One region of the Pseudomonas sp. NIBRBAC000502773 genome, then DNA from elsewhere that is predicted to be linked to it. Evidence: riboswitches for the same ligand, from Rfam matches in the RefSeq annotation. Region 1 holds a riboswitch; each other region holds the start of a gene.

Evidence for each region. A riboswitch is a leader RNA that binds a small molecule or an ion and turns the genes downstream of it on or off. The one in region 1 is predicted to bind cobalamin.
Region 2: linked by a shared signal. The riboswitch ahead of cobO (cob(I)yrinic acid a,c-diamide adenosyltransferase) and the one ahead of cobW (cobalamin biosynthesis protein CobW) in region 1 are both predicted to bind cobalamin.
Region 3: linked by a shared signal. The riboswitch ahead of NIBR502773_RS05675 (ABC transporter substrate-binding protein) and the one ahead of cobW (cobalamin biosynthesis protein CobW) in region 1 are both predicted to bind cobalamin.

What each region holds. Positions count from the first base shown of each region.
Region 1 is NZ_CP041189.1:6,175,163-6,185,621, forward strand. Features, by position in the region: gene metH (methionine synthase) at 1-1,071, opposite strand, end outside; gene NIBR502773_RS28310 (fatty acid cis/trans isomerase) at 1,237-3,528, shown strand; gene nfuA (Fe-S biogenesis protein NfuA) at 3,622-4,206, shown strand; gene cobM (precorrin-4 C(11)-methyltransferase) at 4,454-5,200, opposite strand; gene NIBR502773_RS28325 (cobalamin biosynthesis protein) at 5,271-5,663, opposite strand; gene NIBR502773_RS28330 (CbtA family protein) at 5,660-6,364, opposite strand; gene NIBR502773_RS28335 (CbtB-domain containing protein) at 6,376-6,564, opposite strand; cobalamin riboswitch at 6,661-6,866, opposite strand; gene NIBR502773_RS28340 (hypothetical protein) at 6,945-7,679, opposite strand; cobalamin riboswitch at 8,011-8,211, shown strand; gene cobW (cobalamin biosynthesis protein CobW) at 8,304-9,365, shown strand; gene cobN (cobaltochelatase subunit CobN) at 9,369-10,459, shown strand, end outside.
Region 2 is NZ_CP041189.1:1,551,784-1,562,242, forward strand. Features, by position in the region: gene NIBR502773_RS07030 (cobyric acid synthase) at 1-615, opposite strand, end outside; gene cobD (threonine-phosphate decarboxylase CobD) at 612-1,601, opposite strand; gene cbiB (adenosylcobinamide-phosphate synthase CbiB) at 1,594-2,502, opposite strand; gene bluB (5,6-dimethylbenzimidazole synthase) at 2,499-3,149, opposite strand; gene NIBR502773_RS07050 (cobyrinate a,c-diamide synthase) at 3,146-4,495, opposite strand; gene cobO (cob(I)yrinic acid a,c-diamide adenosyltransferase) at 4,492-5,103, opposite strand; cobalamin riboswitch at 5,176-5,433, opposite strand; gene NIBR502773_RS07060 (sorbosone dehydrogenase family protein) at 5,533-6,846, shown strand; gene NIBR502773_RS07065 (C40 family peptidase) at 6,969-7,505, opposite strand; gene NIBR502773_RS07070 (C40 family peptidase) at 7,650-8,279, opposite strand; gene hda (DnaA regulatory inactivator Hda) at 8,489-9,193, opposite strand; gene NIBR502773_RS07080 (AI-2E family transporter) at 9,397-10,459, opposite strand, start outside.
Region 3 is NZ_CP041189.1:1,248,117-1,258,575, reverse strand. Features, by position in the region: gene NIBR502773_RS05690 (hypothetical protein) at 1-262, shown strand, start outside; gene NIBR502773_RS05685 (ABC transporter ATP-binding protein) at 506-1,270, opposite strand; gene NIBR502773_RS05680 (iron ABC transporter permease) at 1,267-2,271, opposite strand; gene NIBR502773_RS05675 (ABC transporter substrate-binding protein) at 2,268-3,278, opposite strand; cobalamin riboswitch at 3,392-3,586, opposite strand; gene NIBR502773_RS05670 (DNA/RNA non-specific endonuclease) at 3,623-4,552, opposite strand; gene NIBR502773_RS05665 (M4 family metallopeptidase) at 4,682-5,743, shown strand; gene NIBR502773_RS05660 (protealysin inhibitor emfourin) at 5,758-6,063, shown strand; gene NIBR502773_RS05655 (response regulator) at 6,066-6,422, opposite strand; gene NIBR502773_RS05650 (ATPase domain-containing protein) at 6,446-7,888, opposite strand; gene NIBR502773_RS05645 (aldehyde dehydrogenase family protein) at 7,962-9,353, opposite strand; gene NIBR502773_RS05640 (LysR family transcriptional regulator) at 9,457-10,329, shown strand; gene NIBR502773_RS05635 (hypothetical protein) at 10,326-10,459, opposite strand, start outside.

The sequences.
Region 1 (10,459 bases):
CGAGCTGCGATCAATGGTGAACGGCTCCAGGCCCGACAGGCGACAGGCCTTGGGGATATCCGGGATGGTGCGCGGCGCGTAGCCGGCCACGGCCTTGGCGATGGCTTCGATATGGCCCGGGGTGGTGCCGCAGCAGCCGCCGACGATATTGAGGAAGCCGCTCTGGGCGAACTCTTCGATGACCTTGGCGGTTTCCGACGGCAATTCGTCGTACTCGCCGAATTCATTGGGCAGGCCGGCGTTGGGGTGCGCGGACACATGGGTGTTGGCTTTGTTGGACAGCTCTTCCAGGTACGGGCGCAGCTCGCTGGCGCCGAGGGCGCAGTTCAGGCCCACGGAAATCGGCTTGGCGTGGGCCACCGAGTTCCAGAAGGCTTCGGTGGTCTGGCCCGACAGGGTGCGGCCGGAGGCGTCGGTGATGGTGCCGGAGATCATGATCGGCAATTCGATACCGAGCGTTTCGAACACACCCTGCACGGCGAAGATCGCGGCCTTGGCGTTGAGGGTGTCGAAGATGGTCTCGATCAGGATCAGGTCGGCACCGCCCTCGATCAGGCCTTGGGTGGCCTCGGTGTAGTTCTCCACCAGTTCATCGAAGGTAACGTTGCGGTAGCCGGGGTTGTTCACATCGGGCGACAGCGAGCAGGTGCGGCTGGTCGGGCCGAGGACGCCGGCGACGAAACGCGGCTTGGCCGGGTTCTCGGCGGTCTTGGCATCGGCGATCCTGCGCGCCAGGCGTGCGCCTTCGACGTTCAGTTCATAGGCCAGTTCTTCCATGCCGTAGTCGGCCATGGAGATGCGGGTGGCGTTGAAGGTGTTGGTTTCGAGGATGTCCGCACCGGCATCCAGGTAGGCCTTCTCGATCCCGCCGATCACGTCCGGGCGGGTGAGCACCAGCAGGTCGTTGTTGCCCTTGACGTCGCTCGGCCAGTCGGCGAAGCGTTTGCCGCGGTAGTCGTGTTCTTCCAGTTTATAGCTCTGGATCATCGTGCCCATGCCGCCGTCGAGGATCAGGATGCGTTCCTTGAGGGCGTGGTGAAGGGCTTGCAGACGAGCGCTACGATCGGACATGGGACTACTCTGGTCAGGCATTACGGAGGGCGTGGATCATAACAAACCTGTGCGGATTTGCGGCATGTCCGGGTTTTGCATGAATATCGCTCATGTTGAGCGGGGGCATGGCCCGGTAGAATCACCGCCACTTTAAACCGCACGCATTGAATCGGGACCGGATACATGTCACTTCGTCTTATCGTCAGCGCCGTCCTGGCATTGATAGCCAGCAGCGCTCTGGCAGAAGGTCCCGCTCCGGCGATCTCGTATACCCGCGACATCCAGCCGATCTTCACCGAGAAATGCGTGGCCTGCCATGCGTGCTATGACTCCGCGTGCCAGCTCAACCTGGGAAGTGCCGAGGGTGCGGCGCGCGGTGCGACCAAAGTGCCGGTCTACGACGGCGAGCGCAGCCAGGCCACACCCACCACGCGCTTGTTCTATGACGCCTTCGGAAAGCAGGCCTGGCAGCAGAAGGGTTTTTATTCGGTGCTCGACGCCCAGGGCAGCCAGGCCGCGTTGATGGCTCGGATGCTGGAGCTGGGGCATACCGCAGCGCTGAAGCCCAATGCCAGGTTGCCCGAAGAGATCGTATTGGGCCTGAGCCGCGAAAACATGTGCGCCACGCCGGGCGAGTTCAACGCTTATGCCGGTGCTCATCCCAAGGAGGGCATGCCGTTGGCGGTCACCGGCCTGAGCGACCAGCAGTACCAGACCCTGCAACGCTGGCTGGCCTCCGGTGCACCGATTGACCAGCAAGGCGTGGCCCCCAGCGCCCGGGAAGCCGCGCAAGTGCTGCAATGGGAAAACCTGCTCAACGCCCCCGGCGCGCGGGAAAGCCTGGTGGCTCGCTGGTTGTTCGAACATCTGTTCATTGCGCATCTGTATTTCGAAGACGGTGAGCCTGGGCATTTCTTCCAGTGGGTGCGCTCGCGTACCCCCAGCGGGCAGCCGATTGACTTGATCAATACCCGCCGCCCCAATGACGATCCCGGCACCCGCGTGTACTACCGCCTGTGGCCGGTGGAAGGGGTGATCGTCCACAAGACCCACATCACATACCCCCTGAGCGCGGAGAAAATGGCGCGGGTCAAAGCCCTGTTCTACAGCGGCGACTGGCAGGTCAGCGCCTTGCCCGGCTACGGTCCCGGCCGGCGGGCCAACCCTTTCGAGACGTTCGAGGCGATTCCGGCCCAGGCGCGTTACCAGTTCATGCTGGATAACGCCGAATACTTTGTGCGCACGTTTATTCGCGGGCCGGTGTGCCGCGGGCAAATTGCCACGGACGTGATCCGCGACAATTTCTGGGCGTTGTTCCAGGCGCCCGACCACGACCTGTACATCACCGATGCCCGCTATCGCGGCCAGGCCACGCCGTTGCTGGCGATGCCAGGGCAGAATGATGACGTGGGCAGTGTGCTCAGCCTGTGGCTCGAATACCGCGATAAGCGCAACCAGTACGAAGCCCTGCGGCGAGACAGCTATGCCGAGTTGCCGGCGCCCAGTTGGTCGACCCTGTGGGCCGGCAATGACAACGCCCTGTTAAGCATCTTCCGTCATTTCGACAGCGCCTCGGTGAATAAGGGCCTGATCGGTGAAGTCCCGCAGACACTGTGGTTGTTCGACTATCCGTTGCTCGAACGCACCTATTACCAACTGGTGGTCAATTTCGATGTGTTCGGCAACGTATCGCACCAGGCCCAGACCCGGCTGTACTTCGACCTGATCCGCAACGGTGCCGAGCAGAACTTCCTGCGCCTGATGCCTGCCGATAGCCGCGATGCCTTTATGGATGATTGGTACCAGAACAGCGGCAAGATCAAGCTGTGGCTGGATTACGAAGCCATCGACGACGACACGCCTACCGCCTTGCACCTGGATAAAAAGGACCCCAAGCGCGACTTCGCCAACCAGTTGCTTGCCCGCTACGGTGACCTGAATGCCAGCCCGGATCCGATCAACCGTTGCGGGGGCGCGTTTTGTTCGCGCGACGGTATCGACCCGGCGCTGCAGGACGCCGAACAGGCGCTCAGCCGCCTGACTTCACGCCCGGCGGCGGGGCTCAAGGTGATTGACCAGTTACCCGAAGCGACAATGCTGCGCGTCGAAACCGCCAGCGGCAAGCGTGTGGTCTACAGCCTGCTGCGCAACCGCGCTCACAGTAACGTGGCATTTCTGCTGGGTGAAGCTTACCGCTATCAGCCGGGCCTGGACACGCTGACCCTTTACCCTGGAGTGCTCAGCAGTTACCCGAACTTCATGTTCAACATCCCTGCCCAGGAAGTGCCTGAATTCGTCGCCGAAATGGAGCGGGCCAAGGACGCCAATCGCTTTGAGAAAATTGTCGACCGCTGGGGCGTGCGCCGCAGCCACCCGTTGTTCTGGCAGTATTTCCACGATTTGTCCCAGTACATCCGCGAGACGACGCCGGTGGAAGAGGGGGTGCTGGATATGAACCGTTATGAAAACCTCTGACAGAGGCCAGCGTCTTTTCCGACAAAATTACTCGGACTTTGTACCTGCGTAATATTTTGGCGTAAACTGCCGGCAAGCCTGTGAGGAGTTTCCATGACTGCCATAACCATTACCGACGCCGCCCACGATTACCTGGCTGACCTGCTGTCCAAGCAGAACACCCCGGGAATCGGCATCCGCGTCTTTATCACCCAGCCTGGCACCCAGTACGCCGAGACGTGCATCGCCTACTGCAAGCCCGGTGAAGAGAAACCTGAAGACACCGCCCTGGGGCTGAAAAGCTTCACCGCGTATATCGACAACTTCAGCGAAGCCTTCCTGGACGATGCCGTGGTCGACTACGCCACCGACCGCATGGGCGGCCAATTGACCATCAAGGCGCCCAACGCCAAGGTGCCTAATGTCAATGCCGACAGCCCGGTCAACGAGCGTATCAACTACTACCTGCAAACCGAGATCAACCCGGGGCTCGCGAGCCACGGCGGTCAGGTCAGCCTGATCGACGTCGTCGATGACGGCATTGCCGTATTGAAGTTCGGCGGCGGGTGCCAGGGCTGCGGTCAGGCAGACGTGACCCTGCGCGAGGGCATCGAGCGGACCTTGCTCGAGCGTATTCCGGAGCTCAAGGGCGTCCGTGATGTGACGGACCACACGCAGAAAGAAAACGCCTACTACTGAGTAAGGCGTTCACTGCGAACAAAAAACGGCGCCCGTGAGCGCCGTTTTTTATTGTTAAAATTCAAGCGGTTATGCAATCTATCTGACAAGGAGGATTAAGTGTGGGAGGGGCTTGCTCCCGATAACGGTGCCTCAGTCGTCTCATGAGGAAGCTGACACACCGCCATCGGGAGCAAGCCCCTCCCACTTTTTTATTGTATTTATTCAGTTGAATCAACATGTTATTGGTTGTTAGTGAAGTAAATAATCAAGGCCGATAAAGGTGCGCATGCCCGGCCCGATACAACGACGACTCACTGAAGCTGTCACTCGCCAGTACTCGCCCCACCACAATCAACGCCGTACGCCGAAAGCCCTTGGCGGCGACTTTGTCGGCAATATCGCTGAGTGTGCCGACGGCCCAATCCTGATCCGGCCATGTCGCCCGGTGTACCACGGCAATCGGGCAGTCTGCGCCATAGTGCGGCAGCAGTTCGGCGACAATCTTCTCCAAATGGTTGACCCCCAGATGAATCGCCATGGTCGTGCCATGGCGGGCCAGGCTGTCGAAGTCTTCGCCGGCCGGCATGCGGGTTTTATCGGCGTAGCGGGTCAGGATCACGCTTTGGGCGATGTCCGGCAAGGTCAGTTCGGTCTCCAGCAACGCTGCGCAGGCGGCCACTGCGGTGACGCCGGGAATGATCTGGAAGGGGATGCCCAACTCGCGCAGGTAACGGATCTGCTCGCCAATCGCGCCATACAGGCTTGGGTCGCCGGAGTGCACGCGGGCCACATCCTGGCCGTTGGCGTGGGCAGCCTTGAACAGTTCGATGATCTGTTCCAGGTGCAGTTCGGCGCTGTTGACCACCTGTTGCGCCTGATGACCCTCCAGCACCGCCGCCGGCACCAGCGAGCCGGCATAGATGATCACCGGGCAACTGCGGATCAGGCGCTGGCCTTTGACAGTGATCAATTCCGGATCGCCGGGGCCGGCGCCGATGAAGTAGACGGTCATGGAGAATTCCTGTGGAAAAACGGGCGAGCATGAAGATTGCTCATGATCGGGACTGACGATTATCGGGATTTTAGCCGGCGCAGGCCAATGCAAAGGTGGCCTGGGCGGTTTTCTGGCGGGTGATCAACAAGCGGGCAGGGCCGCCGCAGAGCTGTTCGGCCAGGGCCAGGGCGGCACTTTCGGCGACGCCGTAACAGCCGGTATGGGCAAACGCGACCGCCGATTTGTGGCTCAGCCGGTCTTCGTAAACGGCCAGTTGCCCGGCGTTGAAGCATTGCAAGGGCAGGTCGAGCAGTCGGGCCAGGGCGAGTAACCCTGGCTCGTCCTGTTTACGGTCGATGCTGGCCAGTGCCGTGACACGCTGGCGCTCGATCCCGCCCTCGGCCAGGGCGCTGTCCAACAGGCCCAGCAGGGTGTCGACATCACAACCCCGCTGGCAACCCAGGCCGACCACCAGGGTCATGCCGAGTATTGATCGTCGCGGTTGCGGCGGAACAACCAGGCACTGATCAGGCCAAGGGCCAGCCAGAACGCCACGTTGGTCAACTGCGAAGCGATCTTGAACTGCGCTTCGAGGGCTTCCGGCGCCAGCATCGAATGGGTTTCCGGCTGCGGTGCACCGATCACATGCGGCACCACCAGGATCGCCACGCCCAGGACTTTCAGCAGCCAGTTGCGACCAAACACGATCAGGGCAATACCCACAGCCGTCGAGGCAGCGGTGCCGATCCACCAGATCTGCCGTTGTGCCAGGTCGGCGGCGGCAGTGCCCGGCAGCTCCGGTGGCAGGCCCAGGGTGGGCGCCAGCACAAAGGTCGCGTAGCCGGCCAGGCCCCACAGCAAGCCTTGGGCCGTGCGGGTCGGTGCGCGCAGGGTATAGAGGCCGGCCAGCATCAGGGCGAAGCCGACGGCCACCACCAGGTTGCCGCCGGTGGTCGACAGCACACGCTGCCAGCCGTCTTCCGGCTCCCAGGCTTCGGCGTCGTGGGTGTGTGCGGCGGCGCCAGCAGCATGTTCATGGGCCACTTCAGTCGCGGCCGGGGCTTTTTCAAAGGTTTCCGCCTGCAGAATCAGCGGAGCGACCCAGAAGCTTTGCAGCAGGGTCAGCAGCAGGGCGGCGAGCAGGCCGGTGAACCCTGCGGTTTGCGCAATACGCTTGATCATGTCGGCAGGCCTCAGTGGCACGGGAACGCGGCGCTGTGGCGGGTATCGTGGGCAGCGTTGTGCACCGCCTCGATGTGCGAGAAACCGGCGAAATACACCAGGCACGCGCCAAGGATCGACGCGCCGATGGCGGCGGTCAGGCGTTGGCTGAGGGTGGCGGAGCTGCTGGCGGTGTGCGAGGTGCTGCTGATGATCGACATGGCGCGTCCCTTTCAGGTGTCAGGGTGACACGAGCGCATGCAAACCCCGCGAGCCAGGCACGCAGGGTTTTAACAGCGCCCGCCCACCGCGGGTTTGTTATTCGATGTTATTCGGGCCGGTCTCCGGGCTTGCGAGGGACACTGGGTCTACAAAACGTCGCCTTCCCATGCCGTACAGGCACAGTGGATCTGACGCTTCACTCGCTTACCGTTGCGGGGGCAGCACCGGACTCGTCATAAGGCTATGACTCACCGGTTTCCCGTTTCACCCTGTGAAGGGCACCCGAAACAAGATGTGTAGGAGAGCATGGGCAGTGGGCGGGCGTCAAATAGACGACTGGCGCCCCGCAGTTTACGGCAGGCGTTCCAGTGGATGTTGATCAGGCAGGGCGACGGGGCGAGTAAGAGGCCGCCATGCGTGCGTACGTAATATTGGACAAACTAAACCTGTCGTCTGGTTTGGTTGTATGCAAGAACGCGCCGGGTATTATATCCAACTGACGAAGCAGGTAAGGTCGATTAAGAAGTTCTTTGGCAACGGCTGTTGCATTGTAGGAGAAATCTCTAGTGCTCCGTATTTCGCGTGCAGCCTCTCGCAGTTCGTTAAAGTTTACATATTCATCGTTAGCACCTTCGGCGAACTCGCGAAAATAAACTCTAACTTGCCCCAGCAAAGACCCATCGCTAAGACTTTTGAAGTCTTCAGCGATAATAGCGACATTGTTCCAGGTCGCCTCGCCGTAGTGCACTCCAGGTGTTTGTGGAAAGAGTGACGTCATTAGGTCTGGGCGGCTGATGACCTCCTTCGCAAGCTCTATTTGCTCTTGTTTGGCATCTCGTCCGTCGTGTAGTTTGCCTGCCGCCATCTTTTTGAGGTCGGTCAAGCGAAAGCTGTTGCGTGCCTTACCGTCCGGGCCTTCCAGGTCGCGGAAATGGTGCAACAGTTCTTTGGCCAGCATCGGGTTGCTGTGGTTCTCTAAAAACGTGATGTCTGATGATTTTTTTTGTGCCGCTGCGAGGGGCAGAGAGTCGGTTTTGGGGGGAACGTTGCCAGTCACTTCGATCGATGCCGGAGGGAGGGGCGCAGTAGGTTGAGTGCGTATTGAAAATTCCATAGTGTTTTTATCCGAGTTGGCTATGCAGCGTTAAACTTCGTCTATTGGCAAAGCTGCTCCGAGGATGTGTGGTGTTTTTCGATATTTCTGTTCCCTGTACTCATTTGGGAACTGATTACGTTAAGTTACAGCGCTTATTTAATTCGTATGGACTAAATAATTAGTCTGACTTCAAGGCGAGCTTTTACGTAAGTTGCTCACTATTGCCGTCTGCACTGATATCAAAGATTCTGAACCAAACGCCTAATGATGGGCGTCCGTTTTCAACCCCTGTATAGTGTTCAAGCGGGCGGTCTGGCCGTTTCGACATTGACCCGCTCGTACTCACTGCGTAGCCTTGCACCCTCGAGGTTCTTCGGCCCAGGTCGAAGCTAAGAAGGGAACGCGGTCAAAGCCGCGGCTGCCCCCGCAACTGTGAAGGGTTTATCTGACTGCCACGCCACTGCCACTGCGGCGGGAAGGCGCAGTCGGCGCCGGTCGCAAGACCCGCAAGCCCCAAGCCAGGAGACCTGCCTCGCCACCGATTTTCCAATTCAACCGGGCGGGGTGATCCGGTGACGAAATCCGCTTCTGCGCGCCGCCGCAGTGCCTATCGTCCCGTATGCCCGCCCCAAAGGGCATCCGATGAAAACACTGGCCAAACTCCCCGTCACCATCGTTACCGGCTTCCTCGGCTCGGGCAAGACCACCTTGCTGCGCCATATGCTCGACAACGCCCAGGGTCGTCGCATTGCGGTGATCGTCAACGAATTCGGCGAACTGGGCATCGACGGTGAGATCCTCAAGCAGTGCTCCATCGGTTGCACCGAAGAAGAGGCCAACGGCCGCGTGTACGAGCTGGCCAACGGCTGCCTGTGCTGCACGGTGCAGGAGGAGTTCTTCCCGGTGATGCGCGAACTCGTCGCCCGTCGCGGCGACCTCGACCATATCCTTATCGAAACCTCGGGCCTGGCCCTGCCGAAACCCTTGGTACAGGCCTTCCAGTGGCCGGAAATCCGCAGCGCCTGCACGGTTGATGCGGTCATCACCGTGGTCGACAGCCCGGCCGTGGCCGCCGGCACCTTTGCCGCGTTCCCGGATCAGGTCGACGCCCAGCGCAAGCTCGACCCGAACCTGGACCATGAATCGCCGCTGCACGAGCTGTTTGCCGACCAGTTGGCCAGCGCCGACCTGGTGATCCTCAATAAATCCGACCTGATCAGCGCCGAAGACCTGGCCCGTGTGCGCCTGGAAGTCGCCGAAGAGCTGCCGCCGGCGGTGAAGATCATCGAAGCCAGCAGCGGTCGCCTGCCGTTGGACGTGTTGATCGGCCTGGGCGCGGGGTCCGAAGAACATATCGACGCTCGCCATAGCCACCACGATCATCACCACGAAGGTGAAGACGAGCATGATCACGACGCCTTCGATTCCATCTCCATCGACCTGCCCCAAGCCGACGAAGCGCTGCTGCTCGACGCCCTGAACCAATTGGTGGTTCAGCACGGCATCCTGCGGGTCAAGGGTTTCGCCGCCATCCCGAACAAGCCGATGCGCCTGCTGATCCAGGGTGTGGGGACGCGTTTCGACAAGCACTTCGACCGTGCCTGGGGCGCCGACGAAGCGCGCATCACGCGGCTGGTGCTGATCGGCCAAGAGCTGGACGCGGCGGGCCTCGAAGCGCAACTGCGCGCCGCCCTCAGCGTTTAACCCATGCACCTGCTCAGGACTCAGCCCGGTGGTTTCGTCGCGGACGACAATATTGCCGACCTTGGCCAAACCCCCGCCGAACTGGTGATCCTGTGCAGCGGCGATTCCAGCCTGGCGCTGCTGGCCGAAGCGGCCCAGCAGTTGCCCGAGGATTACCCCAGCCTGCGCCTCGCCAACCCGATGCAGGTGCAGAACCACGCATCGGTCGACCTGTACGTGGACGAAGTGCTGCGCCACGCCAAGGTCATCCTGATTTCCCTGCACGGCGGCATCGGTTATTGGCGCTACGGCATCGAGCGCCTGGTGGAGCTGGCCGAGCGCGGCGTTACGCTGATCCTGGTGCCGGGGGATGACCGCCCGGACCCGGAACTCAGCGGCCTGAGCACGGTGAGTGCCGAACAACGCGACCGCCTGTGGCACTTCCTGCGCCAGGGCGGGCTCGCTAACGCGCTGGATTTCTTCCGCTGCCTGGCCAGCGGCTACCTGGACCGCGATTACCCGTGGGCCGAGCCGCAGACCTTGCCGCGCACCGCGATCTATCACCCGCACAAAGCCAACCCTCGCCTCAATGACTGGCAGACCGATTGGCACGCGGATTGGCCCGTGGCGGCGGTGCTGTTCTACCGCTCCCACTTGCAGGCGGCCAATACCGGTTTTATCGATGTGTTCTGCCAGCGTTTGCAGGCGGCAGGCCTCAACCCGTTGCCGATGGCGGTGGCCAGTTTGAAAGAGCCCGGCTGCCTGACGGTGGTCGAGGACCTGCTGGATGAGGTCGGCGCGGCGGTGATCCTGAACACCACCGGTTTTGCCCAATCCAGCCCCGAAGCCCCGCATCTGCGGCCGTTTCGCCGCAATATCCCGGTGATCCAGGCGATCTGCGCCCAGGATAACCAGCCGGGCTGGCAGGCCAGCGAGCAAGGCCTGGGCCCGCGCGACCTGGCGATGCACATTGCCTTGCCCGAGTTGGACGGGCGGATTATCAGCCGGCCGATCAGCTTCAAGGATCTGGCCTGGCGCAGCGAGCGCAGCCAGTCGGACGTGGTGTGCTACCGCGCAGCGCCCGAACGCATGGATTTCGTCGCCGAGCTGGCGCG
Region 2 (10,459 bases), 2.1 Mb from region 1:
TTGCAGCAGTGCAATGTCGCCGCGAAAGCGGTTGATGATGAAGCCCTTGACCCGCGCCTGTTCGCTGGGAGAGAGCAATTCCAGGGTGCCGACCAGATGGGCGAACACTCCGCCGCGATTGATGTCGGCAATCAGCAGCACCGGGCAGTCGACGGCTTCGGCGAAACCCATGTTGGCGATGTCATTGGCGCGCAGGTTGATCTCCGCCGGGGAGCCTGCACCCTCCACCATCACCACCGGGTAGGTTTCGCTCAACCGCGCGTGGGAGGCCAGCACCGCCTGCATCGCGATGGCTTTGTAATCGTGATAGGCCACCGCGTTCATGCTGGTCACGGCGCGGCCATGGATGATCACCTGGGAGCCGGTGTCGCTGTTGGGCTTGAGCAGCACCGGGTTCATGTCGGTGTGGGGCGCCAGGTTGGCCGCCTGGGCCTGCACCGCCTGGGCACGGCCGATCTCGCCGCCTTCGGCTGTCACGGCGCTGTTGAGCGCCATGTTCTGTGGCTTGAACGGCACCACGGCGATGCCCTGGCGTACCAGCCAGCGGCACAACGCGGTCACCAGGGTACTTTTGCCGGCATCGGAGGTGGTGCCTTGCACCATCAGCGTCGTCATGAGGCGTCCTTGTAGGCCGCCAGCGCTTCGTCAAGGCGCAGCCAGTCGGCCTCGGTGTCGGGCAGGCCAAACCGCACGCTGCTGTTGTGCACAAACAGGCGCAGCAAGATGCCGCGCTGGGCCATGAATTCGTGCATGCGCTCGGCGTGCGGGGTGATCAACCACTGGAACAACGCGCAGCCGCCCTGGGGTTGAAAGCCACGGCGCTCGAGCAGTTCAAACAAGCGCTGGCCGGCCTCGATGCAGCGCGCCCGCTGCCGCGCATGGCCGGCGGTATCGCGCAGGCACACTTGGCCCAGCACCCGCGTCGGCCCGCTGACGGCCCAGGGCCCAACCTGTTCGGCCAGCAACTTGAGCAACCTGCGCTCGGCCAGCACAAAGCCCAGGCGCACACCGGCCAGGCCGAAAAACTTGCCGAACGAGCGCAGCACAATCAGGCCGACCTGATGGGCCTGGCTCGCCAGGCTCAACTGCGGGGTGACATCCATGAACGCTTCGTCCACCACCAGCCAGCCGCCGCGCTGGGCCAGCCTTGCGTGCCAATCCAGCAGGCGTTGCGGGGCCAGGCTCAATCCGGTGGGGTTATTGGGATTGACCACCACCAGCACGTCAAGGACGTCGAGGAAGAAGTCGACTTCCTGCTCCTGCACTTCACGCACCACGTAACCGGCACGCCGCCAGGCCTCGGCATGTTCGGCGTAGCACGGCGACAGCACGCCGACCTTGCCGGCACGGCGCAAGCGCGGCAGCAACTGAATCGCCGCCTGGGAGCCGGGCACCGGCAGCAGATGCGCGGCGCCGTAATACTCGCTGGCCGCCTGTTCCAGGCCGTCGTCGGACTCCGGCAAGCGCGCCCAGGCCCGCAGCGGAATCTCCGGGATCGGCCATGGCCAGGGTGCAAGGCCGCTGGACAGGTCCAGCCAATCGGCTTCGGCAATTCCGTACTGAATCGCCGCCTTGCGCAGCCGGCCACCGTGCTCAAGCATAAAATTGCCCCCCCACGCAGAGAATCAGCAACCACAACCATACGCCGCGCTGCACCAGTTGCCAGCCGCGGTCGATAGAGTCGGCATCCGCCGCCGGGCCTTCGCCCAGTGGCGGACGCTGGTGCACCTCGCCGTGGTAAATCGCGGCGCCACCCAGCTCAACGCCCAACGCGCCAGCGCCGGATGCCATCACCGGCCCGGCATTGGGGCTGTCCCAGGTCGGCCCCTGGGTGCGCCAGCATTTGAGGGCCAGGCGGGTTTTGCCCAGCACGGCGTAGGTCAAGGCCACCAGGCGTGCAGGCACATAGTTGAGTACATCGTCGATCTTGGCCGCGGCCCAACCGAAGCGCTCGAAGCGTTCGTTGCGATAGCCCCACATGGCGTCGAGCGTATTGCTCAGGCGGTAGAGCACCACGCCCGGCACACCGGCGACGACAAACCAGAACAGCGCGGCAAACACCGCATCGCTGCCGTTTTCCAGCACCGATTCGGTGGCGGCGCGGGCGACTTCGGTGCGGTCCAGTTCACTGGTCTGGCGGCTGACCAGGTAGCTCACCCGTGTGCGAGCCGCGTCGAGGTCCTCGCTGCGCAGGGCCTGGGCCACCGGGATCACATGCTCGCCGAGGCTGCGCATGCCGAGGGCGCAGTACAACGCGAGGATCTCCAGGACCCAGCCGATATACGGCGCCCACGACAACGCGGTGGCCAGCAGGGTCAACGGCACCACGGCGATAACCCACGCGGTCACGCCATGGCTGCGCCAGCCCCGGCCACCGCTGTTGAAACGCTGCTCGATGCGCCCGGCAAAATTGCCGAACGCCACCAGCGGATGCCAGCGCCTGGGCTCGCCCAGCAGCGCATCCAACGCCACCGCAGCGACACACAGCAAGGCCACACTCATTGACTCACTCCCCACGCATTTTCATACACCATGTCACTCAACGGCCGAGGCTCGGTCCAGCCTTCGAGCTGCAACATCGGTGCCGGGTAAAACTCCGTCACCGGCCCCAGGCACAAGACCGCCAGGGGTTTCGCACCGGGCGGCAGGCCCAGCAGGTCGGCCAGGGCCTGGGGGTCGAACAGCGAGACCCAGCCCATGCCCAGCCCCTCGACCCGCGCCGCCAGCCACAGGTTCTGGATCGCACAGGACAGCGACGCCAGGTCCATCTCCGGCAAGGTGCGCCGCCCGAAGATGTGGCGCTCGCGATCATCCATCAACGCCGCCACCAGCACTTCGGCGCAGTCGTGGATGCCTTCGACCTTGAGCTTCATGAACGCATCGGAGCGCTCGCCCAACGCCTCGGCGGTGCGCACGCGTTCTTCTTCCACCAACTGTTGAATCTGGCTGCGCAACGCGCGGTCGCTGATGCGGATAAACCGCCAGGGCTGCATCAGGCCGACACTGGGCGCCTGGTGCGCGGCCTGGAGCAGGCGATGCAGCAATTCGGGGGCGACACTGCCGCCGCTGAAGTGGCGCATGTCGCGGCGTTCGGCGATGGCGCGGTAGACGGCGTCGCGGTCGGCCTGGGGGAAAGCGTTGTCGGTCATGGCCCTATCGGGGGCAAGCCCCCTCCCACAGTGGATGGGGTTTCAGCTCGGTCCGGGGCAAACAACGCGGCTACCGCCGTCGGATTCGACGGAAAATAGAAGTGCACGTAAGAGGCCGTCATCCGCCCCTGCCGGAACACCGCTTCGGCACCGCGCCCACCGTTCGGGCTCAGGCCACGGGCAATCGGCTGGCACTCGGTGCTGGTCAGGGAATGGTGATACGTGTGCCCGCGCAGCACGCCTTCCGGCAGCTCGACACTTTGCAGGGCCAGGGCCGCGAGTTTCTTTTGCATCACCGCATCGCCTTGCAGCAGGCCGACCAGCTCGGCGCGGGTGCCGTCGACATCGGTAAGCGAATCCAACAGGTAGAGCATGCCGCCACACTCGGCGAGCAAGGGTTTGCCGGCGGCATGATGGTTACGAATGGCGTCAAGCATCGGCGTGTTTTGCGACAGCGCCTGGTGGTGCAATTCCGGGTAACCGCCGGGCAAGTACAGGCTGTCGGCCTCGGGCAGTTGGAGATCATGGATCGGCGAGAAAAACGTCAGTTCGGCCCCCATCGCCCGCAGCAGGTCGAGGCTGGCGCCATAGGTGAAGGCGAAGGCTTCGTCACGGGCCACCGCAATGCGCACACCGGCCAGCAACGGCTCGGCCTCGATCACTTCCGGCGCGGCGAAGGTCACCGGTGGCGGCAATGCGACTTCGCAGCTGCTGCCCAGGGCCTGGGCGGCGGCGTCCAGGCGCACGTCGAGGTCATTCAGCTCGCTGGCCTGCACCAGGCCCAAATGGCGGCTGGGCAGTTCGATTCCGGTTTCGCGGGACAGGGCGCCATACCAACGCAAGCCTTCGGTGAGGCTGCCTTCCAGCAACTGCGCATGGCGCAGGGTGCCGACGCGGTTGGCCAGTACCCCGGCAAACGGCAGGTCCGGCTGATAACGCGCCAGGCCCAGGGCCAGGGCGCCAAAGGTCTGGGCCATGGCGGTGCCGTCGATCACACCGAGCACCGGCACGCCGAAATGCCGCGCCAGGTCGGCGCTGGACGGTGTGCCATCGAACAGGCCCATCACGCCTTCGATCAGGATCAGGTCGGCCTCACCCGCCGCTTCCCACAGCAGCCGACGACTTTCCTGCTCGCCCACCATCCACATGTCCAATTGATACACCGGCGCACCGCTGGCGCGCTCGTGGATCATCGGGTCCAGGAAATCCGGGCCGCATTTGAACACGCGTACCCTGCGCCCCAGGTTGCGGTGCAAACGGGCCAGCGCGGCGGTGACGGTGGTTTTGCCTTGGCCGGACGCCGGTGCGGCGATCAGGACGGCCGGGCAGTGACGGGGCTGATTCAAAGTTCGACGCCCTTCTGTGCCTTGATACCGGCCTGGAACGCGTGCTTGAGCATGCCCATTTCAGTGACGGTGTCGCCCATTTCGATCAATTCAGGCTTGGCGCCACGGCCGGTGACGACCACGTGCTGCATCGGCGGACGCGCTTGCAGGTCGCTGAGGACCTGGTCCAAGTCGAGGTAACCATGCTTGAGGGCAATGTTCAGCTCATCCAGCACCACCAGGCCGATGCGCGGGTCTTGCAGCAGTTCGCGGGACACGGCCCAGGCGGCTTCGGCGGCGGCGATATCGCGCTGGCGGTCCTGGGTCTCCCAGGTGAAGCCTTCGCCCATCACGTGGAAACGCACTTGCTCGGGGAAGCGGCGGAAGAACAACTCCTCACCGGTGCTGTTGCGCCCCTTGATGAACTGCACCACACCGCACTGCATGCCGTGGCCCATGGCGCGCGCGAGCATGCCGAATGCCGAGCTGCTCTTGCCTTTGCCGTTGCCGGTCAGCACCAGCAGCAAGCCACACTCATTGGGGGAATTGGCGATGCGCTCGTCGATCACGGCTTTTTTGCGCAGCATGCGCGCCAGGTGGCGTTCGTCGCGGTCGGGGGTATCGGTCATGGCAGCTCTCCATTGGGGCTGGACAAAAACGGCAGGCAGGAAAAAACAGACAGCCAAGCATCGCCCACCGTGATGCTGTTGGATGATCCAGGCCGGTCTCCGGGCTCATGAGTGGTGCGCTGGCTCATCGACAGAGCGAACACGCCGACGGCGCGCCTTCCCATATCGCGGGCGATACAGTGGCAAAAGGCACCGTCTTGACTCATTTACCGTTGCGGGGGCAGCGCCGGAATCGCGGCAGCACTGTGTACAAGTGCGCTCGCTCACCGGCTTCCCTGTTTCACTCGGTCGACCCATGGGTCACAGAGCACCTGGAACAAGCCGCGAAGGTTAGTGGGTTGGGGGTGGAGCGTCAATTAAAGCTGGCCTTGCACTTGAACCATCGCACCAGCGCCCTCCTCTACCCTTACAGGTATCAAGGAGAACACCATGCATAAAACCAGACTCGCCCTACTCATCATGCTCGCCGGCACCCTTGCGGCCTGCGGTGAAAGCTCCACCCTGCAGGTGTCCGACGGCACCGGGCCGTCGCCGCAGCTACCGGAGCCGAACAAAACCCTGATTCCCACGGTGAACATCGCCCCCGCTATCGGTTGGCCGCAGGGCGTGAAGCCAACGGCAGCGGCCGGCACCCAAGTGGCGGCGTTCGCCGAAGGCCTGGATCACCCGCGCTGGCTGTATGTGCTGCCCAACGGCGATGTGCTGGTGGCAGAAACCAATGCGCCGCCCAAGCCGGATGATTCCAAGGGCATTCGCGGCTGGGTCATGGAGAAGGTCATGGGCCGCGCCGGTGCCGGGGTGCCGAGCCCCAATCGCATTACCCTGCTGCGCGACGCCGATCACGATGGCGTTGCCGAGACCCGTACGGTGTTCCTGGAAAACCTCAATTCGCCCTTCGGTATGACACTGGTCGGCAATGACCTGTACGTGGCCGATTCGGACAAGCTGCTGCGCTTCCCCTATCAAGCGGGCGAAACCGCGATCAAGGCACCTGGCACCAAGGTGGTCGACCTGCCGGGCGGGCCCCTGAATCACCACTGGACCAAGAACGTGATCGCCAGCAAGGACGGCAGCAAGCTGTACGTGAGTGTCGGCTCCAACAGCAACGTCGGTGAGAACGGTCTTGAGGCGGAACAGGGCCGGGCGGCTATCTGGGAAGTGGATCGCGCCAGCGGCCAGCAGCGCATTTTCGCTTCCGGCCTGCGCAACCCTAACGGCATGGCCTGGGAACCCCAGAGCGGCAAGCTATGGACCGCGGTAAACGAGCGCGACGAGATCGGCAGCGACCTGGTGCCGGACTACATCACCTCGGTCAAGGATGGCGGGTTCTATGGCTGGCCCTTCAGCTATTACGGCCAGCATGTGGATGTACGCGTCACGCCGCAGAACCTGGACCTGGTGGCCAAGGCAATCGTGCCGGACTATGCGGTAGGGCCGCACACCGCGTCTTTGGGCCTGACGTTCGCCGAGGGCAGCAAACTACCGGCACCGCTCAGCAACGGCGCGTTCATCGGCCAGCATGGCTCGTGGAACCGCAAGCCCCACAGTGGCTACAAGGTGATCTTCGTGCCGTTCGAGGCAGGCCAGCCTAAAGGGCAGCCGGTGGATGTGCTGACCGGGTTTCTCGATAAAGATGAGAACGCCATGGGCCGGCCGGTGGGCGTGGTGATTGATCAGCAGGGGGATTTGCTGGTGGCGGATGATGTGGGGAATAAGGTGTGGCGGGTGTCGGCCGCTAAATAAACGCCCCCAGAAGCATCACAAAACCAATGTGGGAGGGGGCTTGCTCCCGATAGCAGTGGGTCAGGCACAGATACTGTGACTGATACTTCGCTATCGGGGGCAAGCCCCCTCCCACATTTGGTTCAGGGATTACGTGCCAGGTTTGCTGGCAACACACGCTTGGCGCTCAGATAGGCATTCTGCCAATACGCCTTGGACAAGGTGTCCAGCTTGACCGTACCGCCGGTCTGCGGCGCGTGCACAAAGCGGCCTTCGCCCACATAGATGCCGGCGTGGCTGACCTGGGAACCGCCACCGGTGGCGAAGAACAGCAGGTCGCCGGTCTGCAGGTTCTGCTCGCTGACGTCCTGGGCGCGCATCACGATCAGTTCGCGGGTGGTGCGCGGCAGGGAGATGCCGGCGGCGTCGCGGAAGACGAAGCCGATCAGGCCACTGCAATCAAAACCCGAATCCGGCGTGTTGCCGCCCCAACGGTAAGGCGTGCCGACCAGGCCCAGTGCACGAAAGAGTACGTCTTCGGCCGCAGGCGAGAAATTCTGGGTGGAATAGTTGAATACCGGCTTGGGCTTGACCGCAACGGGAGCGGGTGGCGGCCGGCTGGCGCAGGCGCTGATAAGCGCGGCGCAGAGAATAAGGAGCAGGCGGGCTGAGGTCGACATGTGCAGAACAATCCTGGTCTGGATGCGGCTATCGCTGCCGAACGCTGAAAACCAGAACGCGCAAGCAAAGCTCGCGCGAACGGATTACAACAATGTCCAGGGATTCTAGCGCTTACACGTCAAACTTCAAGTATCACTTTAAGTTTACTTACTGGCGGTAACCGTAGTCGGGGCCATGGCGAGTGCGCGCTTGGCTTCGATGAAGGTTTTGCTCCAGTAGCTGTCACCCAGGCTGTCGACTCGAACACCGCCACTGCGACGGCTGCTGGAGTGGATAAACTGGTTATCGCCCAGGTAGATACCGGCATGGCTTACGCGACCACGGCCCGCAGTACTGAAGAAAAGCAGATCACCAGGCTTGAGATTGTTGCGCGCGACCAACGGTGCTTTCACGTTGATCATTTCGCGAGTGGAGCGTGGCAGGTTCATGCCAGCTTCTTCACGAAACAGGTAGCCGATGAAACCGCTGCAGTCGAAACCGGCTTCAGAGGTACCGCCAAAACGGTAACGGGTACCGATCAGGGACATGCCGCGTTCGAGGATGCTGTCGGCCAGGACTGGAAGCTGGTAAGGCTTGTTGCCGGAGAAATCGGCCAGTTCCTTTTCGGTTGCGACCTCTTCTTCATAGACAGAAGCAGACTGTGCAGCAACGAATTTTGCCTGGGACTGTTGTTGAGGTTTTTGCTGCTCAACCACCTGTTGAGGGTGGGAGGCGCAACCAAACAACAGGGTAACGAGTGCGAGGGGCACGAGGGGTGCGAAGCGATTTAGCATGGGCACGACCGTGGCTGGTATGTAAAGAAGTCGAGACTATGCCTTCTATCACATCGATTTGCAAATTCAATCGTGATCTATGTGACTTCGCGATTGGACTATGACATCTAAGCCGTAATTCCATTTATCGGTTCACATGCGTAGCCAACGTGGCTTAAACGCAGGATTTCTGGCGCCTGGAAATTGCCGAATCCCGTAGATTCAACCGGTTACCAGCCCAACGTTTCCTTGAGAAAAGGGATCGTCAATTTTCGTTGAGCCTGCAGGGAGGCCTGATCGAGCTGCTCGAGCAAATCGAACAACGCGCTCATGCTGCGGGTGCCACGGGTGAGGATAAAGTGCCCGACTTCATCGGTGAGGTGCAGGCCGCGACGGGATGCGCGCAATTGCAGGGCCCGCAGTTTGTCTTCGTCGGAGAGTGGGCGCATCTGGAAGATCAGCGCCAGGGTCAGGCGCGACTTGAGGTCGGCCAGCTTCACCGGCAACTCCCGTGGCGAGGTGGAGGCGGCAATCAACAAGCGCCGGCCGCTGTCACGCAGGCGGTTGAACAGATGGAACAGCGCCTCTTCCCAATCCGCCTTGCCGGCCACTGCCTGCAGATCGTCCAGGCACACCAGTTCGTATTGCTCAAGGTTGTCGAAGATCCCGATGCCGCGATCCATCAACTCGGCCAGGGGCAGGTAAACCGCCGGCTCGCCCATCTGCTCGAAACGCAGGCAAGCGGCCTGCAACAGGTGGGTACGCCCTACGCCGTGTTTACCCCACAGATAGATCAGGCTTTCGGTCCACCCGGCGTCGGCTTCGCAGAGCCGCTCGACATAGCCGAGTGCAGCGGCATTGGCGCCTGGGTAGTAATTGATAAAGGTAGCGTCATCACGCAGACGCACACCTAAGGGCAGCTGAATCGGTTTCATGCTGACTGAACGGCTCCCATCGAACCGTTAGTGGCCTCTGTGTAAAGTTTGCAAAGTTTATACCCGTGACGCCGGGCGCACAATGCAGCAGACCACAAGCAAAATCAAAGGTTTGCGTTAACTTGCCGGTTTTGAGCGGATTGTTTGACGCCCTAGCCCCATAAACAACAAACCCGGCCGAAGCCGGGTTTATGACGCAGCGGTTACAGGTCGGGGTCTTCGACCCCCGTATAGGCGTCGGAATCCTTGTACAGATCGTGCACGTGACGCACCAGCACCATGATCACCGCTGCCACCGGCAGTGCCAGCAGAATGCCGGTAAAGCCGAACAGCTCACCGCCCGCCAGGATCGCAAAGATCACCGCCACCGGGTGCAGGCCAATCCGATCCCCCACCAGCAACGGCGTGAGCACCATGCCTTCCAAGGCCTGGCCGACCATGAACACCGCGACAATCCCCAGCATCGGATACAGGTCGCCGCCAAACTGGAACAGGCCAGCCACCAACGCCGCGCCGATCCCGATCACAAAGCCCATATACGGCACGATAGCGGCAAGGCCGGCGATCAGGCCGATCAACAGGCCCAGCTCCAGGCCGATGGCCATCAAGCCCGCCGCGTAGATGATCCCCAGTGCCAGCATCACCAGCAGCTGCCCGCGCACAAAGGCACCAAGCACCTCATGGCACTCGCCGGCCAGGGCCACGATGCGCTCTTCACGGTTGCGCGGCAACAGGCTGCGGATCTTGGCCATCATGATGTCCCAATCGCGCAGCAGGTAGAACGCCACCACCGGAATCAGCACCAGGTTGGTCAGCCAGCCGATCAGCGCCAGGCTGGAGGCGGTCGCCTGGCTGAGGATCACCCCCACAATATCGGTGGTCTGGCCCATGTGCTCGCTGATCGCCGCCTTGACCTTGTCGAACTTCCAGAAGCCATCCGACAGGCCCAACTTGGCTTGGGCCCACGGCATCGCCGTATGCTGCAGCCAGTCGAGCATCTGCGGCGCCAGCTCATAGAGACGAAACAGTTGCTTGGCCAGCATCGGTACCAGCACCAGCACCAGCGCGGTGATGATCAACGTGAACAGTGCAAACACCGCAACCACGCCCAAGGTCCGCGACAGACCGGCTTTTTCCAGGCGATCCACCACGGGATCGAACAGATAGGCGAGCAGCAACGCAACCAGGAACGGCGTCAGGATCGAATGCAGCAGGAACACAAAAACGCACAGCAGGACGATCCCGCCAAGCCACACCCAACGACGC
Region 3 (10,459 bases), 1.8 Mb from region 1:
CGACCAGCGCTTGTTCCAACTGCGCACCTTCAACAAAGCCAAGCCGGTCATCGACACCTTCTTCCATCGGGCCCCCGACCAACGCGGTGTGTATATGTTGCGCCTGACCTGGCAGGCGGACGGCGCCATTGGTTATCAGGTCGCCAGCGGTGGGGCCTGGGAAGAGAGGAAGCTCGTGGACAAGCCCGGTTTTTCCGTGCGCCACGTAAGCGTACATGCCTCCGGTATGAAGGGCAGCGCTGTGTGTGAGTTGCGTGAGTGAACGCGCTGACGTTGAGGCCGGCGACGGTGACCGATCTGCCGTTCTCCCTGTGGTGAGCGGGCTTGTCCCGCGTTGGGCTGCGAAGCAGCCCCGAAACCAGTCTCTACAGAGTGTCTGATACAGCGCATTCCTCTTGACTGGGGCTGCTACGCAGCCCAACGCGGGCAAGCCCGCTCGCCACAACAGCCTATCTACCACCGCCCCTCCCACAATAGAGTCTCGGGTGAAGTGGACATGTGCTGTTCAGTTAGACCGCAACCGCAGTATCTGCGCCCCATCAAACGGGTCCGTCAGGTAATGCGCCTGCACCCCGAATGTCTCCTGTAGTCGCTGTGGCGTCAGCACCTCCAGCGGCTTGCCCAGCGCGACCAGGCGCCCACGGTCCAGCACGGCCAGGCGATCGCAGGTCAGCGCCTGGTTCAGGTCATGCAGGGCGATGAGGGTGGTCACCGGCAAGCCTTGCACGCCTTTCAAAATCGCCAGTTGATGCTGGATATCCAGGTGGTTGGTCGGCTCATCCAGCAACAGGATCTGCGGCCGTTGCGCCAGGGCGCGGGCGATGTGCACGCGCTGGCGCTCGCCGCCGGAGAGGCTGCGCCAGGCGCGGTGGCTCAGGTGGGTGGCGTCCACATCATGCAGGGCCTGGCGCACGATGGCGTCGTCGTCGCCGGACCATGGGCTCAGCGCCGACAGCCACGGTGTACGGCCCAGCGCCACGGCGTCGAACACGCGGATGGCGTCGTCGGTGTCGGCCTGTTGCTCTACCACCGCCAGCTGTTGGGCGATGGCGCGGCGGGACAGGTCGCCCAGGCGCTGGCCGCCCAGGTGCACGTCGCCGCTGGCCGGTGTGCGCAGGCCGGCGAGCAGTTTGAGCAGGGTGGATTTGCCGGAGCCGTTGGGCCCGACGATCCCCAGGGTTTCCCCCCGCTGAACCTCCAGGTGAATATCCTGCAGCAACTCCGCCTCACGCACCTTGAAGCCCAGGCCGGTGCAACTCAGTACGCTCATCGCGCATTCCTCCGGCCAATCAGGATCAGCGCAAACACCGGCGCGCCCACCAGCGCCGTCACCACGCCGACCGGGATCACCTGGCCTTTGATCAAGGTGCGCGACAACACATCGGCCGCAATCAAAAATAACGCGCCGCCCAGCGCACTGGCGGGCAGCAGGCGCGAATGTCCGGTGCCGAACAGCAGGCGCACCGCGTGGGGGATCACCAGACCGACAAAGCCGATGGAGCCGACAATCGACACCATCACCGCCGTCACCAGCGCCGCGCACCCCACCAGCACAACCTGCACACGGCGCACCGGGATGCCCAGAGACGCGGCCGAATCCGTGCCGAAGGTGAACGCATCCAACGCGCGACGATGCCACAGGCACACCGCCAGGCCGGTGACCGCCACCGGCACCGCCAGCCACACCGACGGCCAGCGCACGCCGCTGAGGTTGCCCAGCAGCCAGAACATGATGCCGCGCGCCTGTTCGGAACTGGCGGACTTGGTGATCAGGAACGCGGTAAGTGCATTGAACAGCTGCGACCCGGCGATGCCCGCGAGGATGATCTGCCCGGTGCCGCTGGACGAACCGCTGGCCCGCGCCAGCAGGATCACCAGGGCAAACGCCGCCATCGCGCCGACAAAGGCGCCGGCCGACAATGAAATCAGCCCGCCGCCCACGCCCATCAACGCCACCAGCACCGCGCCGGTCGAAGCCCCGGCGCTGATGCCCAGCAGGTACGGATCGGCCAACGGGTTGCGCAGCAACGACTGCAAAATCACCCCGCAGGTGGCCAGCCCCGCACCGCAGGCGGCGGCCACCAGGGCACGGGTGAGGCGGTAGTTCCACACCACGCCTTCATCGATCGGGTCCAGCACGTAACCGGCCGCCCACAGTTTGTTGGCGAGCACCTGTAGCACCACCTGCGGCGAGATGGCGGTTTCGCCGATGGCCACGCCGGCGAGCACGGCGATCAGCAATAGCGCCAGGGCGAGTAAGGTCCGGATCATTGCGGCAGGTCGTAGCCGTCGATGGCCGTGGCCAGGTGTTCAAGGCCGTCGAACATGCGGATGCTGGCCTGCAGCGCGAGAGCGTCGAGGATGATGATGCGGTTGTTTTTCACCGCGTCCATGTTGCGCGTGACCGGGTCGCTGCGCAGGAAGGCGAGTTTCTTTTCATGGTCATCGGCGGGGTAGCGGCGGCGGTCCATGCGGGCGATTACCAGGAAGGTCGGGTTGGCCTTGGCGAGGGTTTCCCAGCCGACGGCGGGCCATTCTTCATCGGATTGCACCACGTTGTGCAAACCGAGGGTTTCGAGCATGAACTCCGGAATGCCCTTGTGGCCGGCCACGTAGGGGTCGCTGGCCAGTTCGGCGCTGGAGAACCACACCAGCGCGCTGGCCTGCTTGAGGCCTTTGCTCTGCACGGTGGCCACGGATTTGGCCAGGCGCGCCTGGAGTTCATCGTTCAACTGTTGGCCGCGATCCTGTACATCGAAAATCTGCGCCAGCTGGCGGATGCTCTTGTAGATGGTCTCGATACGGAAAGGCTCCAGCCGCGTGCCGTCGGCGCCCACCAGGTTGTCCTTGCCTTCGCAGTCGGAGGGCAGCAGGTAGGTGGGAATCTTCAGTTCGTGAAACTGCTCGCGGGTGCCGACCACGCCTTGCGGGCCTACCACCCATTCCAGCTCGGCGGCCACCAGTTGCGGGCGCTTGGCGATCACCGCTTCGAAGCTGGGCTCGTTGTTGGCCAGGCGCTCGATGCGGTCGTTCTGCGCCTTGAACTGCGGCAACACGCTGTTGAACCACAGCGAGGTGCCTACCACGCGGTCAGCCACGCCGAGGGCATAGAGCATTTCGGTGGCGGCCTGGCCGATGGTCACGCTGCGCGCGGGCGCCTGCGGGAAAGTAAGGGTGCTGCCGCAGTTTTCCAGGGTCAGCGGGTAATGCGTGGGGGCGGCGTGGGCCAGGGCGCAGAAACCCAGGCCGCTGATCAGGGCGGTAACGCGTGGCAGCATGAGGCGATCTCCGTGTGAACCGTACGTGGAAACAGGGGAGGTACGGTTCGGAAATACGCCCTCGAACGCTGCCGAACGGGCAGGCAAGGAGGTCCTTCCCGGACACCCCGCCGGTTAGTGATTACTGGGCCGGCAGGTCTCCTGACTGATGCGTCGTCGCCACGCTCCGGCCTTCCCGGACGCGGTCCAGTGGCAGTGGGGAGCAGGCTCGGCACCTACAGTTGCGGGGGCAGTTCCGATTGACGCGGTGTACCGCGCTTCGGATTCCCTATTAGTCCCGTTCGGGAACCGGCGCGGTATGGTAGTTGATTAGGGCCAGGCGATACAGCCCGAAGGGCGCCCGGTCAGAGACGAATATCCTCGGGGCCGCGGATCAGCGCTTCAATTCGCGTGCCCGTGGCGCGCTCTTCGTTGCTGAAACCGTCGTAGTCCGCCAGGTTGGCGAAGCGGATACCGGTCAATTGTTCGATCTGGATCACGCTGCGCTGGTAGGTCCTGACCTGGCCGAACATCAGGTCGAGCTGACCCAGCTCGCGGCTTTGGTCGATCATGTAGGCGCTGGCGGAGGGCTTGCCGTCATCGCTGAGGTAGGCCACCACTTTCCAGAACGCCTTGGGGATTCTGATACCACGGTAAAGGCGGTCGTCGTCGGCGAACACCGGGCCGCTGAACACCGTGGCCCGGGCTTTCCAACGTTGCGTGTTATTGAGGATGTAGTCCTCCAGTTCAAGCCAGGTCTTCTGGTTGAACCCGCTCATCTGCGGCGAGCAGTTGGTGAAGTGGAAGGTGTCGAGGTTGGCGGTGTTTGCCGCGTCGCCCCAGTTGGGATCCTGGCGCCGTACCAGGTGGCCGCGGTCCAGGCCATTGCTGGCATAGAGCTCTTCACCAACCTGGGCGCTGATCGGCAGGCGCCCATCGTAGGCCCAGGTGTCGTTGCTGCGGACTATCTCCACATGCTGCCCGCCATCGATATTGACGCCCACGTAGAGCGCCAGTCGTCGGGAACGGGACATCGTCACCGAGAAATGCGTGTAGTCCAGGCGCAGCGGTTGGACGTCGTCCGCCAATGCCTCAGCGGCGGTGGGCCAGGGCACCGCGAAGCTGCTGAGAAAATCCTCGGCGTAGCCGCGTCGGTCCTGTAGGTCCTTGGCCGCGGTGACACGGGGCGTCGCCGCCCGGGCTTCCATCAGGGTGGGATTGGTCGCGATCAACGGGCGCAGATCGGCGAGTCGTGGGCGGTGCGCAAGATCGATTTTGGCTTTGCGGGCTGGCATGGGTAAGTCCTCCTTGGATAAACACGACTGCAACATAGATTGATGACAATTGATGACACGGGTTAACCCTGGGGGGCTATCCTCAAACGGTTACCGGAGCTACACCATATGCCAACAGGGAGCCAGCTAATGTGTGATCGCCACCACCGCAACCCGATTTTCTGCCTGATCCCACCGTACATGCTCGACCAGATCGCGCGTCACGGTGATAAGGCCCAGCGCGACATCGCGCTGCGCACCCGCGCCAAGGACAGCACGTTCCGTTCGCTGCGCATGGTCGCAGTGCCCGCCAAGGGGCCGGCCCACATGGCCCTGGTCATGGGTGCCGGCAAACGGCGCTCGATCTACAGCGCCGAAGGCACCGACAGCCTGCCGGGCAAGCTGGTCCGCGGTGAAGGCCAGCCCGCCAGTGGCGACGCCGCCGTGGACGAAGCCTATGACGGCTTGGGTGCCACGTTCGATTTTTTCGAAGAGGTGTTCGACCGCAACTCCATTGATGACGCCGGCATGGCCCTGGATGCCACCGTGCACTTTGGCCAGAACTATAACAATGCGTTCTGGAACTCGACCCAGATGGTGTTTGGCGACGGCGATGGGCAGTTGTTCAACCGCTTCACGGTGGCCCTCGATGTGATTGGCCATGAATTGGCCCACGGCGTCACCGAGGACGAGGCCAAGCTGATGTATTTCAATCAATCCGGCGCGCTGAACGAGTCACTCTCGGACGTGTTCGGCTCACTGATCAAGCAGTATGCGTTGAAGCAAACCGCCGAAGACGCCGATTGGCTGATCGGCAAAGGGTTGTTCACCAAGAAGATCAAAGGCGTCGCCCTGCGTTCGATGAAGGCCCCCGGCACCGCGTTCGATGACAAGCTGCTGGGCAAGGACCCCCAACCAGGGCATATGGATGATTTTGTCCAGACCTACGAGGACAATGGCGGGGTGCATATCAATTCCGGCATTCCCAACCATGCGTTCTATCAGGTGGCGACCCGGATTGGCGGGTTTGCCTGGGAGCGCGCAGGACGTATCTGGTATGACGCGCTGCGCGATGCGCGGTTGCGGCCAAACTCGGGGTTTTTACGTTTTGCGCGTATAACCTACGATATCGCCGGTCGTCTCTACGGCGCGAATAAGGATGAGCACAAGGCGGTCAAGGAGGGCTGGAAAGCGGTTGGCATTAACGTCTGACGTGAGGAACAGCCATGCAAATTTCGATCAAGGAAAACGGCGGGCCGGCGTTTTTTCCGGGTTTGACCCAGCCTCGTACGGTGGAGTTGAACACGTTGCCCGAGCCGGACCAGCAGGAGTTGCGGCAACTGATCGAGGCTTCAAACTTCTTTCAGTTGCCGCAGAGCACCACGCCAGAGCCCGGAAACCCGGGCCAGGTGCACTACACCCTGACCGTGAAGGAAGGCCAGCAGGAACATACGGTGTGCGTGCTCGCGCCGGTGAAGTCACAGGCGCTGGATGGGCTGGTGCAGTGTGTGCGCCGGCATATCCGCAGTTGAGGTCACCCCAGCAGTTCCTTCACCTTGGTAATGAGCTTGTCGATGTCGAACGGCTTGTCCAGCACCGCATCGAACAGGTCTGAGCGCTGCATGCCGATATGGGCCTGCGCGCCGCTGATCAGGATAATCGGCAGGTGCTTGACGGCCGGCAGTGCACGGACCGCTTCGGCGAACTCCTCACCGTCCATCACCGGCATCATGAAGTCGGTGATGATCAGCGACGGCCGTTCTCGCTCCAGCACCTCCAGCGCCTTTTTCCCATTGCCAGCTGTGACGACCATGAACCCCTCATCTTCCAGTGCATAGGCAAGGATATCGGCGATCAAGTACTCGTCATCGACGACCAGGATGGTGGCCATGTCAATTCAACCTACCCAAAGACTTAAAAAGCTGAACCAGGCAGCGCTGAATTGGATGCAACTGAGGGGGCATTTGTTGAAACCTTTCTTAAGTCAACGGCTTGGTCACGGATCACCACCTCCAATAATGAGGGGTCATAAAAGCTGTCTCTGACCTTAAGAATGGAAAGCGTCCTTCTAAGTTCAGACTGAATCTCGAAGAAACGCATAAGCATGAGGTTGTCGGCAATGCTCGACAGTTCAGACGCGGGGGAAGTGACCTCCGCGCCGAACAGATCATGCATCTCCCACGTGGCGAAGACCGTGACGCCCCTGGCGCGCAGTTCGTTCATCAGTGCGCTGTAGAAATCGGTGATCCGTGCCGGGTTGTTGGAGACGCGGGTCATGCCGCTCAAGCTGTCGATGAACAGGCGCTTGATGCCCTTTTCCTCGACCAGGCGCAGCAATCGCGCGCCAAGCCCGTCCAGCAGGCCTTCGGTGGTGGGCTGCCAGGCGATGGTCAGTGCGCCGCTGTCTTCCATCTTCTGGATATCGATGCCCAGGGATTGGCCTTTGAGCCGCAGGCGCTGAGGGCTTTCGTAGAAGCCGAAGTGCAGGCCGGGGGCGTCTACCGTCGATTCCGAGAGGAACTTGAGGCCCAGGGTGGTCTTGCCGATGCCCGACGGCCCCATGACCAGGGTCACGCTGGAACTGTGCAGCCCGCCGCCGAGGATGCCGTCCAACGAGTCGATACCGCTGGCGATGCGCGTCAGGTCGGCGCTGTCGGGCGCGGACGGCCGGCCATAGAGGCTTTCCAGGCGGGGGTACACCACCAGGCCGTCGTCGTTGATTTCACACTCGTGCAGGCCGGTGAGCGCGCCGCTGCCGCGGGTCTTGCGCAACTGGATACGGCGCACGGAACGGGTGCCGAACAGTTCCTCGCCCATTTCGATCACGCCATCGACCATGGTGTGCTCGGGGCTGCCGTCATCCAGGCGTGAGCTGGTGAGGAACAACACCGTGCAACCGGCGAAGGCGGCATGCCCTTGCAGTTCGGAAATGAATTTTTTCGTGTCGATCGGCGAGTCGGCCTTGGAACGCGCGTTCAACAAGCCGTCCACCACCATGACAGTGGCCCTCTGCCTGCTGATCTCACGCCTGAGCAGCTTGACCACTTCGTCGAGGCCTTCGTTTTCCAGGGTGTCGAAGGCGCTGACAAACTGGATTTCGGCGCCGACACGGGAGGCGTCAAAAAAGCTCAGGGTAGAGAGGAACTGGAAAAGGCGGTCGTGGGATTCCGCCAACAGCGTGGCAACCAGGACTCGGCCGCCATTGCGCGCGTGATGAAACCCCAGTTGGTTGGCAAGGATGGTTTTACCTGAGCCGGGGCGGCCCTGAATGATGTAGGACGCCCCAGACACCAGCCCTCCCTTGAGCAGAGCGTCCAGCCCTTCGATTCCGCTTTGAAGGCGATTTAGCTTTTCCACAGTGCGATCCTGACCCTAAAAACATGCTGTTAAGCCGAGTGGACAGAATGCTAACGCCATTTGTTCACTGCTGCTACTTGCGATCCAGCCATACGGTCTGCGCATTGCAGAATTCGCGCAGGCCAAAATGCGACAACTCGCGCCCGAACCCGCTCTTCTTCACGCCGCCAAACGCCACCCGAGGGTCGGACACGCTGAACGCATTGATGAAGATCCCGCCGGTGTCCAGCTGGTTGGCGATGTCGCGGGCCTTGGCCGGGTCGGTGGTGAAGAGGCTGGCGGTGAGGCCGAACTCGCTGTCATTGGCCAGGGCCACGGCGTGGTCGGCATCGCGGGCGGTGATGATCGACGCCACGGGGCCAAACAGTTCCTGCTTGAACGAAGTCATCTGGTCGGTAACGTCGGCCAGTACGGTCGGCTCATAGTAGTTGGCGGCACCGGCGACTTTGTGGCCGCCCAGCAGCAGGGTGGCGCCTTCTTCCAGGGTGGCCTGGACCTGGCCGTGCAGCTCGTCGCGCAGGTCGAAGCGCGCCATCGGGCCGACGTAGGTGCTGGCCGAGGTCGGGTCGCCCATCACCAGCGCGCGGCTGGCTTCGACGAACTTGGCGGTGAAGGCGTCCACCACACCGGCCTCGATGATCAGGCGCTTGGCGGCGGCGCAGACCTGGCCGCTGTTCTGGAAGCGGCCGATCACGGCGGCCTGCACGGCGGCGTCGAGGTCGGCGTCGTTGAGCACGATGAACGGGTCGGAGCCGCCCAGTTCCAGTACGCATTTCTTCAGCGCGGCACCGGCCTGGGAGCCGATGGCCATGCCGGCGCGTACGCTGCCGGTGAGGGTGACGGCGGCGATGCGCGGGTCGGCGATGGCGGTGGAGACGCCGTCCTGGGTCACGTTGATCACTTCGAACAGGCCTTCAGCGAATCCGGCCTTCTGCAACGCCGCTTTCATCAGGTAGGCGCTGCCCATCACGTTCGGCGCGTGTTTGAGCACGTAGGTATTGCCGGCGAGCAGGGTCGGCACGGCGCCGCGCAGCACTTGCCATACCGGGAAGTTCCACGGCATCACGGCGAGGATCGGGCCCAGCGGGCGGTATTCGATCCGGGCGCTGCCGTTGTCCACCAGGGTGGGTTCCGGGGCCAGCATGGCCGGGCCGTGGGCGGCATACCACTCGCTGAGCTGGGCGCATTTTTCGATTTCGGCGCGGGCCTGGGTGATGGGCTTGCCCATTTCCAGGGTGATCATCTGCGCCATTTCTTCGGCTTGATCGCGCAGTGCGCCGGCCAGGGCCAGCAGCAGTTCGGCGCGCTGGCTGACCGGCTGGCGGCGCCAGGTGCGGAAGGCTGCGGTGGCACGGTCGAGGGCGGCGTCCAGTTGCGCGGCGTTTTCGTAGGGATAGCTGCCGACTGTTTCGCCGGTGGCGGGGTTGATCGACAGGGCGTGGGTCTGGTGGGAAATAGCGTTCATGGCACCGTCCGGCTGAAAGAGTGGAATGGGTTCAGCGTACGGGGATGCATGTTTTCTGGAAACTGAATAATATTAAGCAATACATTCACGATTGGAGAATGACTTGGACCTGGTGCAGCTGGAAATCTTCAAGGCCGTTGCCGAGCAAGGCAGCATCAGCGCCGCCGCACAGTTGATTCATCGGGTGCCGTCGAACCTGACCACGCGCATCAAGCAACTGGAGCAGGATTTGGGCGTGGAGTTGTTTATCCGCGAGAAGAGTCGCCTGCGCCTGTCGCCCGCCGGGTGGAATTTCCTCGGTTATGCGCGGCGTATTCTCGACCTGGTGCAGGAAGCCCGCGCGACGGTGGCGGGGGAGGAGCCCCAGGGCGCATTTGCCCTCGGCTCCCTGGAAAGCACGGCGGCGGTGCGCATCCCGGCGCTGCTCGCGGCGTACAACCAGAAGCACACCAAGGTTGAATTGGACCTGAGCACCGGGCCTTCAGGCACGATGATCGAGGGCGTATTGTCGGGACGGCTGGCGGCCGCGTTTGTGGATGGGCCGGTATTGCATGCCACCCTGGAAGGCGTGGCGGTGTTCGAGGAGGAGATGGTGGTGATTGCGCCGCTGCACCACGCGCCAATCACGCGAGGGCAGGATGTGAACGGGGAGAGCATCTACACCTTCCGCTCCAACTGTTCCTACCGGCACCATTTCGAGCGCTGGTTCGCACAGGACGGCGCGGTGCCGGGGAGGATCTTCGAGATGGAGTCCTACCACGGCATGCTCGCCTGCGTCAGCGCCGGGGCCGGTCTGGCGCTGATGCCACGCAGTATGCTGGAAAGCATGCCGGGGTTTACCACGGTGAGCGTGTGGCCGCTGACGGACAGTTTTCGCACCCTGCATACCTGGCTGATCTGGCGCCGGGGTACGGTGTCGCAGAGTTTGAACAGTTTTGTGAAGTTGCTGGAGGAGCAGGGTGTGGCGTCGGCCTAGCCGCCGAACTGGAACGTGCCCATGGCCAGCTTGGCCATGATTGCCGTCGCGCCCAACTGCACCAGCCACAAGGCCAATCCACCCAGGAACACCCCGAGCGCCACCTGCAACACCAGGCTTTTCTGGCGCT